3 regions of the Buttiauxella sp. 3AFRM03 genome follow, and region 1 is predicted to be linked to each of the others. Evidence: riboswitches for the same ligand, from Rfam matches in the RefSeq annotation. Region 1 holds a riboswitch; each other region holds the start of a gene.
What was found. A riboswitch is a leader RNA that binds a small molecule or an ion and turns the genes downstream of it on or off. The one in region 1 is predicted to bind thiamine pyrophosphate.
Positions count from the first base shown of each region.

Region 2: another riboswitch for thiamine pyrophosphate. It lies ahead of thiB (thiamine ABC transporter substrate binding subunit); the one in region 1 lies ahead of thiM (hydroxyethylthiazole kinase).
Region 3: another riboswitch for thiamine pyrophosphate. It lies ahead of thiC (phosphomethylpyrimidine synthase ThiC); the one in region 1 lies ahead of thiM (hydroxyethylthiazole kinase).

Region 1 covers NZ_CP033076.1:4,734,680-4,737,957, forward strand. Annotated here, with positions in the region: gene D8682_RS23530 (LuxR C-terminal-related transcriptional regulator) at 346-948, opposite strand; TPP riboswitch at 1,204-1,300, shown strand; gene thiM (hydroxyethylthiazole kinase) at 1,335-2,123, shown strand; gene thiD (bifunctional hydroxymethylpyrimidine kinase/phosphomethylpyrimidine kinase) at 2,120-2,929, shown strand; gene D8682_RS23545 (GntR family transcriptional regulator) at 3,000-3,278, shown strand, end outside.
Region 2 covers NZ_CP033076.1:3,795,768-3,799,045, forward strand. Annotated here, with positions in the region: gene thiP (thiamine/thiamine pyrophosphate ABC transporter permease ThiP) at 1-670, opposite strand, end outside; gene thiB (thiamine ABC transporter substrate binding subunit) at 646-1,629, opposite strand; TPP riboswitch at 1,667-1,766, opposite strand; gene sgrR (HTH-type transcriptional regulator SgrR) at 1,812-3,278, opposite strand, start outside.
Region 3 covers NZ_CP033076.1:2,736,833-2,740,110, reverse strand. Annotated here, with positions in the region: gene thiC (phosphomethylpyrimidine synthase ThiC) at 1-1,584, opposite strand, end outside; TPP riboswitch at 1,673-1,783, opposite strand; gene D8682_RS14240 (Rsd/AlgQ family anti-sigma factor) at 1,835-2,338, opposite strand; gene nudC (NAD(+) diphosphatase) at 2,432-3,205, shown strand; gene hemE (uroporphyrinogen decarboxylase) at 3,240-3,278, shown strand, end outside.

The DNA of each region.
Region 1 (3,278 bases):
TCTGCGTTTGCGTGCGGCTATGTACAAATGCTTAGCCATCCACTGCGCGAACTGAGGGCGTGTTCGCTCTGATTTGGACCAGCGTCACTGTTGAAGCAGATGTCATTTCCATATTTTTCGCTGACAGTATGAGTTAATACTGAGATTGCATCGCTAAAATTAATCAGAAGCTAAATGATTTAGACTTCTGATTATATCGTTACAATGTATTCTGTCAGAAAATAAAAATATAATATATTAGGCATGCCTTAAGAGCATGTAAGTAGTTTCTTAAAGAGATAATAACATTTGTGGGTGTTAAATGATAAGGAACGCTAACTAGTCGTTGCGGCGCAAAAATATTGGCTAATGAATTAAAGAAAGAAGATGGATTTTTATAAAGTTCATCAACTCATACTGGTCCCGGATTTTCAGTTTTTTCATTATCACTTTACGATATATTCTTGCAGTATCTTCCTCTATCTGCATTAGATGGGCCGCATCCTGTAGCGAATGTCCCCGGGCGATGTAGATAAGTAACTGCCGTTCAGCACTGGTGAAATTGCATGTGGTGCAGTAGTAGCAAATCCTGGCAGACACCGCCGTGGTGTTGTTTCTGCGCCAGCCAGCCTCCGTCCAGTGGGCTATTTTACGGGTGACTTCATCAACCTCATCTTCGCGAAAGATAACCGGAAGCATATACAGGCATGGGCGGAACATGAGGCTTTGGTGTTCTTTATGTCGGCAAATAAGAATAACTCGTTGGGATTTTGTCGCATTGGGAATTTCAAAACAGTCAGCAGTAAACCAATTATCAGCCAGTGACATAAAAACAATATCGGCAGTACTATGTTCTTCGCCGGGTAAAAAATAAAAATCTTCATTTCGCTGGCGGTAAATTTTTTCAATGATAATTTTTAGACCATGAGCAAAATGACTATTATTTTCCCGTATCGCAATTGTAAGCATGGGGTTTCTCGGTGAGTAATAGAACGGATAACGATCGTAATGAAATAAATACTGAAATTAAATAACCTGAAACTTAATTGACAACTCGCTCGGGATGAGACATTGCCAGGGGATTTCCTGGTGGTTGGTAGCCAAGTGAAGAAATGGCGAGAATTAAAAAAATGAATCAACCCATTTAGCCCACAGTGATATCCCTGGTTTACAGCGCTGGCCACTCGCTTTATCCTGATGGGCGATTAATCACATATACGATTAATCAATGACTCGGGGTGCCCTTCTTTGTGAAGGCTGAGAAATACCCGTACCACCTGATCTGGATAATGCCAGCGTAGGGAAGTCAGATGCCTGTCCGGCATCCCTTCTTCACGCCGGACAGGAGCTTTATGATGCAGCCTGACCTGCTACCCGGCCACCGCGCCGTTTTGTCTTTACAGCAACTTCGCAACATTTCCCCGCTTGTTCACTGCATGACTAACGACGTCGTGCAGAGTTTTACCGCCAACGTTTTGCTGGCTATAGGTGCGGCTCCCGCCATGGTGATTGAAGCACAAGAAGCCGCTCAATTTAGCCCGGTTGCCGACGCGCTGCTAGTCAATATTGGCATGCTGACAGCCGATCGCCGTGATGCCATGCTTGCAGCCATTCATGCTGCAAATGAATCCGCCACACCCTGGGTGCTGGATCCGGTTGCCGTTGGCGGCCTGACGTTCCGTACTCAATTCGCCCATCAGGTGCTCGCGCTAAAACCTGCGGCCATTCGCGGGAATGCATCTGAAATCCTCGCACTGGCGGGGGAGCATTCTGGTGGAAGAGGCGTGGATAGCACCGATGATGCGTTTTCCGCACTACCTGCGGCGCAGGCGCTTGCTCGACTGACTGGCGCGATTGTCGCGGTGACGGGTGAGCGTGATTACATTACTGATGGTGAAAACAGCTGGAGCGTGGCGGGCGGCGGCATTTTGATGACGCGTGTGGTCGGCACCGGTTGTGCGCTTTCAGCGGTAGTTGCCGCCTGTTGCTCTTTGCCGGGCTCGCGGCTGGATAACGTCGCTGCGGCTTGCCAGTTTATGAAGTTTGCAGGCCAGCAGGCTATATCCGCCAGCTGTGGTCCCGGGAGTTTTATTCCGGCATTTCTCGATGCACTTTACGGGCTGAATGGGGAGGCGTTGGCATGAAAGGGTTAACACGTATCAATGCACTGACCATTGCCGGAACCGACCCGAGCGGCGGCGCGGGTATTCAGGCCGACCTGAAAACTTTCTCGGCGTTGGGGGCATATGGCACCAGTGTGATTACCGCGTTAGTGGCGCAGAACACGCGTGGCGTGCAGTCGGTTTATCGTATTGAACCGGCCTTTGTTGCCGCGCAACTGGACTCCGTGCTCAGTGATGTGCGCATCGATACCATTAAAATCGGCATGTTAGCGGAAACCGATATTGTGGAAGCGGTGGCTGAACGGCTGGCGTTTTACCACGCACAAAATGTCGTGCTCGATACGGTGATGCTGGCGAAAAGTGGCGATCCTTTGCTTGCGCCCTCGGCGGTTGACAGTTTACGCCGTCGGCTTCTGCCGCAAGTGGCGCTGATTACGCCGAACCTGCCGGAAGCCGCCGCCCTGCTGGATGCCCCACACGCACGCAATGAACACGAAATGAAGCTACAGGGCGACGCATTGTTAGCTATGGGCTGCAAAGCGGTGCTGATGAAAGGCGGACATCTTGACGATGCTGAAAGCCCGGATTGGCTATTTACCCGCGATGGCGCACAGCGCTTTACCGCGCCGCGCGTACAAACGCGCCATACTCATGGCACTGGCTGTACGCTTTCTGCGGCACTCGCCGCACTTTATCCACGCTATCACGACTGGCCGCAAACAATTCTGGCGGCGAAAACGTGGTTGTCTCAGGCTTTAGAGCAAGCAGATTCGCTGGAAGTGGGTAACGGAATTGGACCGGTGCATCATTTTCACCAATGGTGGTGATTGAGGTAATACCACTATAAGACCATTGAGTTATACTGGTTTCACCTTATCTTCCGGACATTTGCGCGACATGGAACAGGTTCACACTCAGCTCATTGAGCAACTTATCCAGCGGTTTTCGCAGGCTGATAACACGCCGCTGTATTTGAAATTCGCCGAAACGGTGAAGGCGGCAGTACGCAGCGGTATTTTGCCCCAGGGCAATATTTTGCCGGGCGAACGCGATCTCAGCCAGTTGACTGGCGTTTCGCGCATTACGGTGCGCAAAGCGATGCAGACGCTGGAAGACGACGGCGTGGTGACGCGATCCAGAGGTTACGGTACGCAAATTAACTCCACTTTTGAGTAT
Region 2 (3,278 bases), 940 kb from region 1:
TCGCCTGCGGGCCGCCACCCAGCGACAGCACGGTGGCAAAGCTTGCGAAACAGAGCATAAAAATCAGTGCCGCAGCGGGCAGAATTTGGCGGCGCAACCACGGCCACTCGACAAAACGGAAGAAATTCCAGCCTTGCATGCCCAGTTGCGCAGCAACCTGGCGTTGTTCGTTGGGGATATTTTCCAGTGCCTGTAGCAGCAGGCGTGTTGCCATCGGTAAGTTGAAAAAGACGTGGGCCAGTAGAATGCCCTTCAGGCCGTAAGGCGAGAAACTCCATTCGATGCCAAGCCTTGCGCACAACACGGCCAGCCAGCCTTCGCGCCCATACACTGTCAGAATCCCGAATACCGCCACCAACACGGGCAGAACCAGCGTCATTGCGCACAGGCGTAACAGCGCAACGCGCCCAGGGAAGCGGCGGCGATACAGGGCGCGAGCGAGGAAAATAGCCGGGAACACGGAAAGGCTTGCTGAGAGAAACGCCTGCCAGAAAGAGAAACGCAGCACGTGCCACAAATAGCTATCCTGCACCAGCGCACGGATATCGGTTTGTGGCGCGTTAAACCACAACGCCATAAAAGCCGCCAGGGCTACGGCTACCACCAGTGTGGCGGCACATAGCCCTGGAATCAGCCAGCCGGGAATTAGCGACTGACGGCGCGTTGCCATTCGCTAATCCAGTTGGCGCGTTGTTTAGACACTTCTGCGGCGCTGTATTCCAGCGTGTTGTTCGGTTTGACCAGCCCGTTAAATCCTTCAGGCAATTTCACATCGGTCACCGGATACATCCAGTTGCCGGTGGCCACAGTGTTCTGGAAGCCCGGTGAAGTGATAAATTTCATGAATTTTTCAGCCAGTTCAGGCTGCTTGCTGGATGCCAGGCGTCCGGCCACTTCCACCTGTAAATAATGCCCTTCGCTAAAATTAGCCGCAGCATAGTTATCTTTTTTCTCTTCAATAATGTGATAAGCCGGAGAGGTGGTGTAGCTCATCACTAAATCGCCTTCACCTTTCAGGAACAGGCCATAAGCCTCGGACCAACCTTTGGTGACGGTGACCGTTTTCTTCGCAAGCTTTGCCCAGGCTTCAGGCGTTTTATCGCCATACACTTTCTGCATCCACAGCAGCAGGCCCAGGCCTGGTGTGCTGGTGCGCGGGTCCTGATAAATCACTTTCCATTGTTGGTCACTTTCGACCAGTTCTTTCAGGCTTTTCGGTGGGTTTTTCAGTTTGTTTTTATCGTAGACGAAAGCGAAATAGCCGTAATCGAAGGGAACGAAAGTGTCGTTTGTCCAGCCGCCAGGGATCTTCAACGCGCTAATGTCTGTTTTGCTCGGCGCAAATAATTTAGTCTGCGCGGCAGCTTCCAGAAGGTTGTTATCCAGTCCCAGAACCACGTCAGCTTTGCTGTTTTTACCTTCCATCCGCAGGCGGTTGAGCAGCGAAACGCCATCTTCCAGCGCCACGAATTTCAGCTGGCAATTACAGTCAGCCTCAAAGGCTTTTTTCACCGCAGGCCCTGGCCCCCAGTCGGCAGCAAAGGAGTCGTAGGTATAAACAGTCAGCAGGGGTTTGGCAAAAACGGGGGCGGCGATCAGTGCCAGCAACGGCAGGAATTTTTTGAACACTTTGCACCTCTTAGAATTAGGGGTGGCAAAGGACATTTGAGAATAGAGCCTCAAATCCCTTCGCCGGCGTTATCCGGATCAGGTTCGACGGGTATTATCTCAGCCAGACTTTCGTCTTAGCACCCCGTTGAGAACGCGTGCATTGTAATAACTTTGTGAATGATTCGAAAGCATTATACCCGTCATATTTCAAGCCGCAGGGGTGTTGGCTCCGGTGGGGCAAACCACGCCGATTTAAAGTCAAACCATCCCAGTGTGTTCATGCGCACACCACGCATACTGCGTTGCCCTTCGATGCGTAGCCAGTGGTGGATTAACGGTAAAATATCATTGTTTTCAACCAGGTTCTGGCACCACTCAGGCAGAGAAAGCTCGCCGTTATGCCAGTTGCGGGTATCCGTTTCCCAGTCGATAGCAATGCACTTTTGAATCAGCGGCACTTCATAAAGATGCGAGTAAAGCGAAAACTCTAACGGCAGGGTGAAATTCGCGCTATTGAGCCAGATATCGCTGACGGCATCGCCCTGATGCCACTCTTCATAACTGACTTCTTGCACCACCAGTTTTACGCCAACACGTGCCAGCAATTCTTCCATCACTTTGCTGATTACCCGATGTTCGACGTGATCGCGATAAAACGTCAGCGTCACGGATTCCAGCCCGGCCGGTTTTTCGACGGCTGGTTGTGGATGCGTGTGGTGCCAGCGTGGCAGCAGTCCGTAAGCCGGGAACCAGTACTGCTGGTTTTGCTCGCCCGCGCTATACAGCAGATGAATTGGTGCCAGCACATGACTGAGCCAGCGGCGCACTTCTTTATTGCTGCCGGCGCTTGAGCGGTTATCAAATAAAATGTAGTAGCAGCCTTCTTCAAGGCGGCTTTCGACGGCTTTCTCGCTGTCGGGCATTCCCGATAATTGCACCGCACAACTGACCTCTTCACCAATGTCCGGCAGCACCCAGAAATTCACTTCGTCAATCAATGCGCGATAACCAAAGTAATCGTCATAGGCCTGAATTTTCAGCTGGTTAGTATTATTGCGCACCACCGAATAGGGACCGGTGCCGACTGGCTGGCGGGAAAAATGGCTTAAGGTTTGCCATTCGCGCGGCAGGATCATCGCGTTAACGCTACCCAGCAACCACGGCAGCCAGTTATCGGGCTGTGAGAGCTTAATATCCAGCGTCCAGGCCGTCGGAGAAGTAATTTCCGTGATATGCGAATACAGCGGCAAAGAGCTGATGCGTTGCAGGGACGTCGTCACATCCAGCATATCCAGCTCACGGCCATGGTGAAAATGAATGCCGGGGCGCAGATAAAAACGCCAGTGTAATGGGGATATTTGTTGCCAGTGGTGCGCAATATCCGCTTCCAGTTCCCCATTTTCCTCATTTATACGGATCAGTCCGCTGAAAATTTGCCGGGCAATATGCGTTTCTGAACGGCGCAAAGCGGAACCGGGCAACAGATTGAGTAACGGGCGATAGTAGAGAACGCGCAGAATATGCCGCCCTTGCCGGAAGCTGCGCCCAAGGTGAGAAATCAGCATTTGGCGCACGGCGGCTTTATCGCCGACTATCTGCACCAGTTGGTCAATTCTGTCCTGCTCAAGAAGGTCTTCGGCGCGCTGTTGCTGGAGTGCAAGGCCGGT
Region 3 (3,278 bases), 2.0 Mb from region 1:
CAGGTCTGCGGCATGTGCTGCAATCTTGTAAGTAATCAGCCCTTGTTTCACATCTTCTTTGTTTGGCAGGCCGAGATGCTCTTTTGGCGTGACATAACACAGCATCGCGCAACCAAACCAGCCGATCATCGCAGCACCAATGCCTGAAGTGAAATGGTCGTAACCTGGTGCGATGTCTGTGGTTAACGGCCCGAGGGTATAGAAAGGTGCTTCGTGGCAATGCTCCAGTTCTTCGGTCATGTTGCGGCGGATCATCTGCATCGGCACATGTCCTGGGCCTTCAATCATCACCTGTACGTCATATTCCCAGGCGATTTTGGTTAACTCGCCCAGCGTGTGGAGTTCAGAGAATTGAGCTTCATCGTTGGCATCCTGAATAGAGCCAGGACGCAGGCCGTCGCCTAAAGAGAGTGAAACGTCGTAAGCCGCGCAGATTTCACAGATTTCGCGGAAGTGCTCATACAGGAAGTTTTCCTGATGATGCGACAGGCACCATTTCGCCATAATCGAACCACCGCGCGAAACAATCCCGGTGAGGCGTTTGGCGGTCATCGGCACGTAACGCAGCAGCACACCGGCGTGAATCGTGAAATAGTCCACGCCTTGCTCGGCCTGTTCCAGGAGTGTGTCGCGGAACATTTCCCAGGTCAGGTCTTCGGCAATGCCATTCACTTTCTCCAGCGCCTGGTAAATGGGCACGGTGCCGATGGGGACCGGGCTGTTACGCAATATCCATTCACGGGTTTCGTGAATATAGCGGCCGGTAGACAGATCCATCACGGTGTCAGCACCCCAGCGCGTTGACCACACCAGTTTTTCTACTTCTTCTTCAATCGACGACGTAACCGCCGAGTTACCGATATTGGCGTTCACTTTCACCAGGAAGTTACGTCCAATAATCATCGGCTCGGATTCGGGATGGTTGATGTTGGCGGGGATAATTGCCCGTCCAGCAGCCACTTCGTCGCGCACAAATTCCGGCGTGATATTTTCTGGCAGACGAGCGCCAAAACTCTGGCCTGGATGCTGGTGGCGTAACACTTCATCGCGAATGCGTTCGCGACCCATGTTTTCACGGATGGCGATGAACTCCATTTCTGGCGTCACTTTTCCCTGGCGTGCATAGTGCAGTTGCGTGACGGCTTTCCCGGCTTTAGCCCGCTTAGGCGTGAGCTGTGTTTCGAAACGCAATTCATCCAGACCGTCATCGGCCAGGCGCTCTTTGGTGTAGGCAGAACTGCTATCGGTCAGGATTTCGCAATCATCACGTTCGGTAATCCAGTTTTCGCGCAGTGGCGAAAGACCGCGCAGGACATCAATGCTGATTTCCGGGTCGCCATACGCGCCAGAAGTGTCATAAACCGGGATGGCATCATTGGGGGTGAACTGGGGATTTTCTTTACTGCCGCCCGTGGCGGTTGGGCTAAGTTGGATTTCACGCATCGGGACGCGGATATCTTCACGCGAGCCGGTAAGGTAAATGCGCTGAGAGTTAGGGAAAGCAGTGCCTTCCAGGGTATTGATAAAATGTTGGGCAGCAGCGCGCTGTTCGCGGCGGTTTGATTTTTTTTCAGTAATAGACATAGCTCATTCCAGTAAATATCAAGGAGTGGCTTGTCAGAACAACGGAGGAGTAATGAATGTGGACCGCCCGCGCACGGGTGAACCCAAAAGCAGAATTACTCTTGTTCCCTTCGCAGGTATTAGCCTGATCAGGTTCCGCGGATCCCGAATTAACGGTCTCAGCCGGTGCTTGACGCACTCGGCACTCCGACAAGAAGAAACCCGTATTACTACGGGTCGCTATGTAAACTACTCGTTAACAACGCAGAACTCAAGCAGGGCGTGCCAGCCCGCCGCTCTCATTAGCACTGTTATCTAAATCGTGGTTGGATGCTAACAGAATGAGCTTATCTTCCAGCGAAAAACGTGATTCCAGCGCTTCACCGATACCGGACAACGCTTTCTGGAACTCAATGTAGTTATCATCATCGATCGCGCTCTCGAGATGCGAATCGTAGAAATCCATGATGTGCTGGGTATTGGCTTCAATCTGAGAGTAGAGGTGAGTGGCGGCTAAATGTGGGTTACTGCCTTCCATTTCACTGATAATACGTTCATAAATATTGAAATGGCCGGATGAAAGATAATCCACCAGGTTGTGGCAAAAATTATCCAGAGCCTTTTCATCGAGCGCAGTATGGGATTCCTTGTTAGGCTTTATCCCAACCATATTGTAGTAAGCCACCAATAATTGTTTGCGGGCATGAAGCCATTGGTCGATTAACGCATTACTACCACCAACGCGCTCAGTCAGATTTTCTAACTGGTTAAGCATGATTGACTCCGTGAGTAAAATGTAGCGCAAACGTACCCAAAATAGTTATGACTATTTGTTTATACCAGCGAACTCGGGGATGTGCACCAGGTTATGGAACGTGTAATTCAAAAGTTAGATCAAGGCTGGTTTATCGTCAGTCATGAGCAAAAATTGTGGTTACCAAAAGGTGAACTACCTCACGGAGCAGCGCAAGAATTCCAGCTTGATGGTGCGATGGGGATGCCCATCGGTGAGTGGGAAAATGAGCCGGTATGGCTGGTGCGGCAAAATCGCCGTGCGGATATGGGCTCTGTTCGTCAGGTCATTGACCAGGATGTGGGGTTGTTCCAGCTCGCCGGGCGTGGTGTGCAACTGGCGGAGTTCTATCGCTCGCACAAATTCTGCGGTTATTGCGGCCATGAGATGCACGTCAGCAAAACCGAATGGGCGATGCTGTGCAGCCATTGCCGCGAACGCTACTACCCGCAAATCTCACCGTGCATCATTGTGGCTATTCGCCGCGATGACCATATCCTGCTTGCCCAACACACGCGCCATCGCAACGGGATTTACACGGTATTGGCTGGGTTCGTTGAAGTCGGGGAAACCCTTGAACAAGCGGTGGCACGGGAAGTCATGGAAGAAAGCAGTATCCGCGTGAAGAATTTACGCTATGTGACGTCGCAGCCGTGGCCGTTCCCGCAATCGCTGATGACCGCATTCATGGCGGAATATCACAGCGGTGAGATTGAAATCGACCCGAAAGAGTTACTTGATGCAGGTTGGTATCGCTACGATCAATTGCCATTATTGCCTCCGCCAGGCACGGTCGCGCGCCGTTTGATTGAAGATACTGTCGCCCTGTGTCGCGCGGAATATGAGTGATAAACTGGCGGCATACAGCCAAAGGAAATTAAACATGACTGAACTGAAGAACGATCGTTACCTACGGGCGCTG